3 regions of the Luteibacter sp. P1_D3 genome follow, and region 1 is predicted to be linked to each of the others. Evidence: predicted binding sites of a transcription regulator. Region 1 holds the regulator's gene; each other region holds the start of a gene.
What was found. The regulator FliA, encoded in region 1, starts transcription of late flagellar genes. The targets are predictions, from matches to a motif close to TAAAGTTTNNCNNNCNNNGGCCGATAA.

Region 1 (3,273 bases):
GCGATGCTTCGAGGTCCACGAGCTGTTCGCCCAGGCTCTCGAGCAGTTCGCGTGCTTCGATCAGGAAGACATTGAGCAGCTCGTTGTCCAGCTCCACGCTCATACGGCGCTCAGAACCCGAATTCGCTGAGCAGTCGATCCACTTCGTCCTGGCTGACCTTGTCCGCGGCCGGTGCGTGAGCGCCGCCCGCGAGCGAACCGGTGAGACGCACCAGCTCGACCAGCGACGACTCCACCTTGGCCATGAACGATTCGACCTGCGCCACGCGCTGGCCGGAGAGATCCTGCCAGGACTGGGCTTCGACCATCTCGCCCAGGCCGATGTCGCAGCTCTGCGCGAAATCGCCGACGCGCACGGCCAGGGCCGTCGCGCTCGTTGCGAAGGCGGGATCGGCCTGGTCGAGCACCAGCACTTCGTCGGCCTGCTTGGCCAGCGCCTGCGCTTGCGGGCGCAGCTTGTCGCTGAAATCGAGGGTGCGGTGGGCGGCCTGCGAGCTCATCTCGAGCACGTCGCGCAGGTGCTTGCGCGCGTCGCTCATGTTGCCCGGCACACCATCGCTGGAGATATCGGAGGCGAGGCGGCGGACCGACTCATGAAGATCGCGCGCGAGGTGGCCCAGGGCCAGGAACAGGTGCTGTTCACGGCTGCGCAACAGGCGGTCGAGCGCCTGTTCGAAGGCGACGCTGTCATCGGCATCGAGCAACTCGCGCAGCTCGGGAACGACCTCGTGGCCGGCGGTAAGCATGGTGTTCATCGTTATTCCCTTAGCCCGCAGCCGCGGCGAGTCGTTCGAAGATCTTGTCGAGCTTTTCCTTCAGCGTGACCGCCGTGAACGGCTTGACCACGTAGCCGTTCACGCCACTCTGCGCGGCAGCGATGATCTGGTCGCGATTGTTCTCGGCCGTGACCATCAGCACCGGCATCGACTTCAGCGCGGCGTCCGCGCGGATCGCGCGGAGCAGGTCGATGCCCGTCATGTTGGGCATGTTCCAGTCGGTCACCACCAGGTCGAAGGGCTGGGCGCGCAGCATCGTGAGCGCCGCGTTGCCGTCTTCAGCCTCCTGGATGAGGGTGTTCGTGAATCCCAGCTCGACCAGGAGATTCCTGACGATGCGCCGCATGGTGGAGAAATCGTCCACCACGAGGATTTTCATGTTCTTGTCCAAAACTCGTCTCCGCCTGACTGCGCGTTCTTACCGGCGACGGCACCGTAATGCCGTCAATGCTTGTCTTTCCAACCCGTCATGCGTGCGCGGAGGCGGATCAGGGCCTGGCCATGGATCTGGCACACCCGCGATTCACTCACACCCAGCACCGCACCGATTTCCTTCAGGTTGAGCTCTTCATCGTAGTACAGCGACATCACCAGCTTCTCGCGTTCGGGCAGGCCGTCGATGGATTGGGCCAGCGCATCGCGCAAGCCGTCCTGTTCGAAGAGCCCTTCCGGACCCGCGGCATCCGGGTCCGCGACATCGATTGCCGCGCCTTCGTCGCCTTCGGGCGCCGTAAGACTGAGCAACCGCGCGCTCGCCGCGTCGGCCAGAATCTGGTTGTACTCCATGGCGTCGATGCCCAGCCGCTTCATCACTTCGGCGTCTTCGGCATCACCACCCGTTTCGTTCTCGATCTGCCTCGTTACTTCAGCCACCTCGCGCAACTTCCGGTGCACGGAGCGGGGGGTCCAGTCCGTCTTGCGCAGTTCGTCCAGCATCGCGCCCCGTATGCGGATACCCGCATAGGTCTCGAAACTGGCCGCGCGAGTCGGCGAGTAATTTCTTGCGGCCTCCAGCAGTCCGATCATTCCGGCCTGCATGAGGTCGTTTGCATCCACGCTCGGCGGCAGCCGGCCCATCAGGTGATAGGCGATCCGGCGCACCAGCGGCGCGTGGGTTCGTACCAATTGATCCGCCGGGATTCGCGTGACTTCAAGGTATTCCGTCGCAACGCTCACAGTGGCAACCCTCCTCCCAGGTGGGACCGCTCGGCGAAAAAGCCGATGCGACCCTGAGCACGGGGTTCGGGTTCACCCCATGTATCGACCGACCTGGCCAGATTCTTGAATCCGACGGCGGATCGGCTGCTCGGCCAGACATCGACCACCGCCGATTGGCGGCGAATCGCCTGGCGCAGGTACTCGTCGTGCGGGACCATCCCCATGAAATCCAAGGAAACATCCAGGAACCGGTTGGTCACCCGGGACAGTTTCTCGAACAACTGGCGGCCTTCCTGGGCGTGGCGGACCATGTTGGCCACGATGCGGAAGCGGTTCACGCCGAACTCGCGGCTCATGACCTTGATCAGGGCGTAGGCATCGGTCAGCGAGGCCGGCTCGTCGCAGACCACCACCACGACTTCGTCCGAAGCGGCGGCGAACATGGACACGCTGTCCGAAATGCCGGCGGCGGTGTCGACGATCAGGTATTCGGGAGCGATCGGGTATTCGTCGAACGCGCGGATGACGGCGGCGTGCTCGATGTTCGGCAGCTGCGCCATGCGACGGGCGCCGGAGGTGGCCGGAATCACCTTCAGGCCATGCGGCGCCTGGAGGATCAGATCCTCGATGCGGCACTCGCCCTCGAGCATGTGTCCGAGATGACGGGTCGGCTGCAGCCCGAGCAGCACGTCGATATTGGCCATGGCCAGATCGGCATCGAGCAGGACMACGTCGCGTCCGCCCATGGCCAGGGCCATACCGAGGTTGACCGCCACGGTGGTCTTGCCGACGCCGCCCTTGCCGCCCGCGATCGCGATGCTGCGTGTGGGGCGACGGTCGTCAAGCCAGTTGAGGCCGGCGGCCTGGGTGCTATCGACGTGTGTGGTCATGAAGGAGTTCACTGCCGTGAAAGAGTGTGCGGTGGCGGTAGTCACGTTATGCGGGTTCCCGATCAGGCGAGCGCGGGCGCCGCGGTGCCGAAACGATCGGCAAGGATGGCGTCGTCGGGCTCCTCGTTGCGCTGCTTGAGCAACTGGGCCGCGAGGCAGACCAGCTTGCGCGCATCGGCGGAGGCGATGTCTTCGGGCACGCGCTGCCCGTCGGTGGTGTAGTCCAGCGGCATGGCGTGGCGAATGAGTGCCGACAGGGCGCCGCCGATCAGCGGTGCCTCGTCGAGCTTGGTAAGGATGGCGGTCTGCGGCGACAGCGGCGCGTACGAGCGGATCGCGTTGTCGATGGCCTGGGCCTGCGCATTGGCGGCGAGCACCAGGCAAACGCGCAGGTTCGAGGTCGCGCGCAGCGTGTCGAACTGCTGCTGCAGCTTGGGATCGTTGCCGGC
Region 2 (3,273 bases), on a different contig from region 1:
CCGACGTTGTCGCCGGAGTAATGCATGTTGTCGATACCACCGGCGAGGTGGTGATCGCCGAGCTGCCATTCGAGATCGAGGCGCAGACCACGCGTATGGCTGCCCGCACCCGGATCCTGCGACAGGTTCGAGGTGTTGAGGTTGGTGATCGGACGGCCGCCGTTGAGCGTCGGGTTCTGCAGGTCCGGACGGTCGATGTACGGCTGGTTGACGATGTTCGGCGTCGGGTTCTGCAGGTAGTCGGTCGTCCAGCTCTTGCCGTAGGTCGCCGTCAGGGTCACGTCATCGGTGATGTACGAGGTGTACTTGGCGATGGCGTACTTGGAGTCGAGCTTGGTCGTGTCGGCGTCCGAGCCGAGCGCCGCACCCTGCGAACGGGTCGGGTAGRCGTAGTTGTAGTACGTGCCGCGCTGCTCGTCGGTCGAGTGGATACCGGTCAATTCCAGGATGTTGGAATCGTTGATGTTCCAGTTGACCTTCGCGTAGTACTTGGGAAGATTGTAGGTGTAGTGGTTGTTGGCGACCGGGTTGGCTTCCACCGACGCGGTCGACACACCTTCGGACTTCTCCGCTTCCGCGGCGATGAAGAAGAACAGCTTGTCCTTGATCAGCGGGCCACCGGCGTAGGCGCTGTAGGTGGTCGTCCACTTGGTGTTGTCGGCGCGGTTACGGTAGATCGTGCCGGCCCTGGCCGGCGTCTGGTAGCCGTAGCCCGGCGGCAGGGTGGCATCGCTGTAATAGATGCTGCCCGGGGCGGACGAGGCGAACTTCGGCTCCCACAGCACCTGGGCACCGAAATGCCAGTCGTTGGTGCCGCTCTTGCCGACCTGCGAAATCACGCCGCCATCGGAACGACCGTACTTGGCGCTGTAGCCGCCCGTATAGACTTCCTGCTGGTCGATCGCGCCATACGGCAGGCCCACGCCGCCGAGGTTGCGGTAAGGATCCGTCGTCGCATAACCGTTGACGTAGTAGGCGTTTTCCGAGGCGCCCGAACCGCCGAAGGAGACGGTGCGATAGCGGCCGTTACCCAGGGTCTGGGCGCCCGGCACGGCACCCGGTGCCAGCAGGGCGATAGCTTCGGCGTTACGACCCAGCGGCAGGCGGGCCAGGGTCTCGGAAGTGATCACGGTGCGCGCATCGACTGCGGTGGCGTCGATGGGCGGCAAGGTGTTGGCGGTGACGGTCACCGAATCCAGCGACTGGGCCGAGGTGGCCGAAGCAGCGGCGGCGAACGACACGTCGGTGCTGCCACCGACCTTGATCGGTACGTCCTTGCGCGTATCGACCACGGCACCMTCGCGCTTGAGGCTGACGGTGTAGCTGCCCAGCGGCAGGTTGCTAGCGCGGTAGCGGCCGTCGGCATCGACAGGCACGTCGCGGGTAAAGCCGGTGTCACTGGTGACGCTGACCGTGGTGCCAGTGCCAGCCGGCACCTGGCCGAAGATCGCGCCGGTGGTGGACTGGGCCATGACCGGAGCGATGGTACCGATAGACAGGCCAAGCGCGATGGCCAACGCGGTCGGCCGGAAGCCTCCGCGTCGACGGATGCTGTGCAGATACATGTATGACTCCCCGAAATTGACCCAGAAAGGTGGGCCACTAAAACGATTGGTTATTCGTCCAAAGCGGTTCTGGCGGGTCACTTGGCGCCGGATAACCTGCAGCGCTCACTCCCCCGAGCGAGCGCTCCCCCGTACCCCACTTGCCRCCGCAAGTTCCTCCTTTTGCCCAGGTCCCGCCATGGAGTGACTTTTGGCAGGTGCCTGGGTTTTGCGAAAATACGTGGGCTCTTGCGGCCGTGTCAACACTATTTTACGAACATTCGTAAGTAAATGGCGTTCCGCCCTGGTCGCGACAGCACTGAGACTCAAGCTTTACGGCCTTTCGCCGCTACACTGGCGCCGCCGTCAGTGGGGAAGGCCATGAGCATCGAAGACATCATTCTCGAGGAAGACGTCGGGGTCTATAAGACCCTGCTCGAATCCACGCGTGCCATTCCCTGGAAAATCGACTGGGCGACGCTGCGCTTCGCCTACATCGGTCCACAGATCGAAGCGCTTCTCGGCTGGGCCCCGCAATCCTGGGCGACGGTGCAGGACTGGGCGGACCGCATGCATCCCGAAGACCGCGCCTGGGTCTTCGACTTCTGCGTATCGCAGTCGCAGGCCGGTGTCGACCACGAAGCGGACTATCGTGCGCTGACCAAGAATGGCGAATACGTCTGGATTCGCGACGTGGTCCATGTCGTGCGCAATCCCGACGGCTCGCCCAACGCGCTCATTGGCTTCATGTTCGACATCAGTGAGCGTAAGCGCACCGAAGAGAAGCTGCTCGACATGCAGCGCGAACTCGAAGAGTTGTCGTTCAAGGATGGACTCACCGGCGTCGCCAACCGTCGTCGCTTCGACATGGTCATGGAGACCGCGTGGCGGGATGCGCGGCAGGGGCGACAGACCTTGTCGCTGGTTGTCCTGGATATCGATTTCTTCAAGCAATACAACGACCATTACGGCCACCTGGAAGGTGACGAGTGCCTCAAGCGCGTGGCCACGGCGCTGTCCAACATCGTACGCAACCCGGACGACCTGCTCTGCCGRTTCGGTGGCGAGGAGTTCGTGCTGCTACTGCAGGATACCGATGAGGCCACCGCCCTGGCCCTGGCCTGGCGCTGCCTGGATCTGGTCGAGAAGGCGATGATTCCGCACGGCGGCCTCGGTCCCGGCAAGCGCGTGACGCTCAGTGCCGGCGTGCATACCCTGGTGCCCAAGGAAGGCGACGAGATCCTGCCGGCCATTGCCGTGGCAGACCGTCGCCTCTACCTGGCCAAGCAACGCGGCCGCGCCCGCGTCGTCGCCGACGGCGGCGACCAATAAATACATGTGGGAGCCGCTTCAGCGGCGAATGGCACACAACGCGCTGCGCAGTAGCGCTTCCTTAAGGTTGCTGGCCTCAGCCCCTCTCGAAGGAAGAGCTCGCCGCTGAAGCGGCTCCCACAACGAAGGTGACACACCGTGGACCCGGAGTTACTACGCCGCCTGTTACGAGCCAAGGATCAGATAGACGCCGCGTCACACGAGACGTGGCCGGTCTGCCGGCTCGCACGCGTGAGCCACGTCTCCGAAGCCCACTTCGCCCGATCGTTCAAGCAAGCCTTCGGCCTGCCACCCCACCGCTACCTGCTTACTCGCCGACTTGAGCGCGCCAAGGCCCTGCTTCGCGACACGACGATGCCGATCCTCGATATCGCGCTGCAGACAGGGTGGAACAGCC
Region 3 (3,273 bases), on a different contig from region 1:
TTCTCATCGACGTCGATCACCGAGGCCGGCGTCTTCGCCGTAGCGAGGATGCCCTCGACCTTGGTTTTCAATGCCGCATCGACCGTTGCACCGCGGTTACCCGAAATCTGCACCGCCGGTTGGGGCGGGAAGACGTTCGGCAACGCGTAAACGATGCCGAGCAGCAACACGATCACGACCAGCGCGTATTTCCAGCGTGGAAAATCACTCATGCCTTGCCATTCCATGAAAAGCGGCCACAAGCGGCCGCGGCTGACGCCGTTGAGACAAAGCTCAGGACTTCTTGAGGCTGCCCTTCGGCAGGACCTGGGTGATCGAGCCCTTCTGCACCTGGACAACGGTGCCCGGGGCGATTTCCACGCGGACGAACGACTCGCCCACCTCTTCGATGCGGCCGGCGAGACCGCCACCCATCACGACTTCGTCGCCCTTGGCCAGAGCGGACAGCAGGTTGCGATGCTCCTTCTGACGCTTCATCTGCGGGCGGATCATCATGAAATAGAAGATGCCGAACAGCACCGCCATCATGATCAGCGGCGAGAGGCCCAGTGCTCCACCCTGGGGGGCGGCAGCGGGAGCGGTGGCCTGTGCAATGGCGGCGAAGGTCGGAAGGCTCATCGTCAATTCTCGCAAGTCATGGAACAGCCACGGAAAAGCGGCTGCTCACGTAAAAAGATCGTGGATTATGCCACGCACCCCGACGCTTATGTACCGCGCCCCGCCAAGGCTTTGGGGCGCCATGTGGCGCCCGCAAGCCCGCCGGATCAGCCGTCGACCTCGGCCTTGCGCCGCGCCGCGTAGAAGTCGGCGACGAAATCGTCGAGCGTGCCCGTCTCGATCGCGCCGCGCAGGCCGGCCATGAGCCGCTGGTAGTGACGCAGGTTGTGCATCGTCGCCAGCTGGCTGCCGAGGATCTCGTTACAGCGGTCCAAGTGACGCAGATAGGCCCGACTGAAGCCGTTGGCGCAGGCGTAGCAGTCGCAATCTTCCTCGATCACGCGCGTATCCATCGAGAACTTCGCGTTACGGATCCTTAACGTGCCTTCCCGGGTGAACAGAAAGCCGTTCCGGGCGTTCCGCGTGGGCATGACGCAGTCGAACATGTCGATGCCGCGGCGCACGGCCTCCACGATGTCCTCGGGACGACCCACCCCCATCAGGTAGCGTGGGCGATCCTTCGGCAGCATGTGGAGCGTGAGGTCGAGGGTGTGGTTGCGCTCTTCCTCCGGCTCACCCACGGCGAGACCACCCACCGCATACCCGTCGAAACCGATCTCGATCAGGCGCTCGGCCGACCGGTGGCGCAGGTTCTCGTAGGTACTGCCCTGGACAATGCCGAAGAGCGCGTTGGGGTTCTTCAGGTCGTCGAAGGCCTGACGCGAGCGCTCGGCCCAGCGCAGGCTCAGCTCCATGGAGTCGGAGGCGACCTTTTCGGTGGCCGGGTACGGCGTGCACTCGTCGAAGATCATGGCGACGTCCGAATCCAGGACTTTCTGGATGCGCATGGACTCCTCGGGCGAGAGAAACACCTTGGAGCCGTCCACCGGCGAGGCGAAGGTCACGCCCTCCTCGGTGATCTTCCGCTTGTGCGCCAGCGAGAACACCTGGAAGCCGCCGGAATCGGTAAGGATCGGCTTATCCCAGCCGATGAACTTATGCAGGCCGCCGAAMTCGCCGACGATCTCCAGTCCGGGACGCAGGAATAGGTGGAAGGTGTTGCCGAGGATGATCTCCGCGCCCGTATCGAGCACGTCGCGGGGCGTCATGGCCTTGACGGAACCGTAGGTCCCCACCGGCATGAAGGCCGGGGTTTCCACGGTGCCACGGCCGAATCGGAGACGGCCACGCCGGGCCGCGCCATCGGTGGCGAGGAGGTCGAAAGGAAGCTGGGTCATCCGCCCATTCTACCTTGGACCCACCCGCGGGGCAGCCGGGGCCTTTGTAGGGCCTTGCTAAAGTTTCGCAAGATTCCGCCGATCTCCTAAGCCACAGGAGCGCGTCCAGCCGGACTCGCCCAGGCCCTCGGGAGGACCTGCCCTTGATCATCCAGCCGACCAGTATCGCTGCCCAGTTGTGGGCGGGCGCGGTCTCGGGCACCACCGCCGCCGCGGATACGTGGCGCGTGGGCACCCTGCTGACGGCTCGGATCATGGGGCAGACCGACATCGGCAAACTCCTGCTCGACATCGGCGGCCTGACCGTCGAGGCCGACGCGGCGGGGACCTCCCTGCCCCACCAATTCCAGGTTCGCGTACTGACCCAGGGCACCCAACCGCAGCTCGAGGTGCTCCCTGGCGCCGTGGACGACCGCGTCGCCATGCAGGGCCTGCGTGAGCGCCTGCCTTTGCAGAACGGCTACGCCCAGCTGCTCGGGGTGCTGTCCGCCCTGGCCAGTCGACCGATCGCCCGGACGTTACCCGCCACCCTGCGTGCAGCCCTTGCCACACTGGAAGCAGCGATCAGCAAGCCGGACGACGTGAGCACGCCGCTGGGCATGAAGGAAGCCATCGCCAAGAGTGGCGCCTTCCTCGAAGCGCATCTGGCCGAGCCGAAGGAAGAGACGCCGGCGGCCGACGATTTCAAGGCGGCACTTCTTTCGCTTCGCCGCGCGCTCACCGATCTGCCGGCAGCTCGCCCCGCACCCCGTCCCGGTGCGGACGGCATGCCGGGACGTCCGCTCAGCGACACGCCGCCGCCCCTGGCGCAGCGTGCGCTCGTGGCCCAGCCCCGCGCTGCCGCACTCGCCGAACTCACGGTGACCGAAGACAACGTCGATGAGCTCGTCGGGCAGTTGCGAGGCGACGTGCGTGCGGCACTCTCCCGCGTCGAGATCGGTCAGCTGGAGTCACATCCGCAGGCCGGACTGTGGATGATCGAGATTCCGCTGGCCGGCGTGCGTGGTTACGACGTGCTGCAACTTCGCATCGAAGAAGGCAAGCCGAGCCCCTCCGAACCCGAGGGGATGTGGACCGTCGGCTTTGCCATCGATCCGCCGACGCTCGGCGCCGTACAAGGTGAGATCCAGCTTCGCGTCCCGCGCGTGTCCGTACGTCTCTGGGCACAGCACGGCGAAACCGTGTCGCGCCTCGAAACCGAATTCATGTCGTTGCGCAGGCAGCTCGAAAAGAGCGGTCTTCAGCTCGACCATTTCGCCTGCATGCACGGCCTTCCCGTTCCGACCAGCGCTTACAGCGCCGTCCTTCTCGAAGCACGCGCATGACCCAGTCCCTTCCGTCACCTCGCCGCAGCGTCACCCTGCGTCTCGCCTCACCC

Region 2: a site for FliA is predicted at 1,871-1,897, ahead of AC1DYM_RS07145 (GGDEF domain-containing protein). Genes of this name have one in related genera too.
Region 3: a site for FliA is predicted at 1,954-1,980, ahead of fliK (flagellar hook-length control protein FliK). Genes of this name have one in related genera too.

The regions. Positions count from the first base shown of each region.
Region 1 covers NZ_JBFUAT010000001.1:262,682-265,954, forward strand. The annotation lists gene AC1DYM_RS01200 (chemotaxis protein CheA) at 1-103, opposite strand, end outside; gene AC1DYM_RS01205 (protein phosphatase CheZ) at 111-755, opposite strand; gene cheY (chemotaxis response regulator CheY) at 766-1,167, opposite strand; gene AC1DYM_RS01215 (RNA polymerase sigma factor FliA) at 1,221-1,952, opposite strand; gene AC1DYM_RS01220 (MinD/ParA family protein) at 1,949-2,824, opposite strand; gene flhF (flagellar biosynthesis protein FlhF) at 2,887-3,273, opposite strand, start outside.
Region 2 covers NZ_JBFUAT010000007.1:108,184-111,456, forward strand. The annotation lists gene AC1DYM_RS07140 (TonB-dependent receptor) at 1-1,559, opposite strand, end outside; gene AC1DYM_RS07145 (GGDEF domain-containing protein) at 1,926-2,876, shown strand; gene AC1DYM_RS07150 (helix-turn-helix domain-containing protein) at 3,015-3,273, shown strand, end outside.
Region 3 covers NZ_JBFUAT010000048.1:10,004-13,276, forward strand. The annotation lists gene secD (protein translocase subunit SecD) at 1-212, opposite strand, end outside; gene yajC (preprotein translocase subunit YajC) at 274-618, opposite strand; gene tgt (tRNA guanosine(34) transglycosylase Tgt) at 765-1,895, opposite strand; gene fliK (flagellar hook-length control protein FliK) at 2,039-3,220, shown strand; gene AC1DYM_RS20910 (flagellar biosynthesis protein) at 3,217-3,273, shown strand, end outside.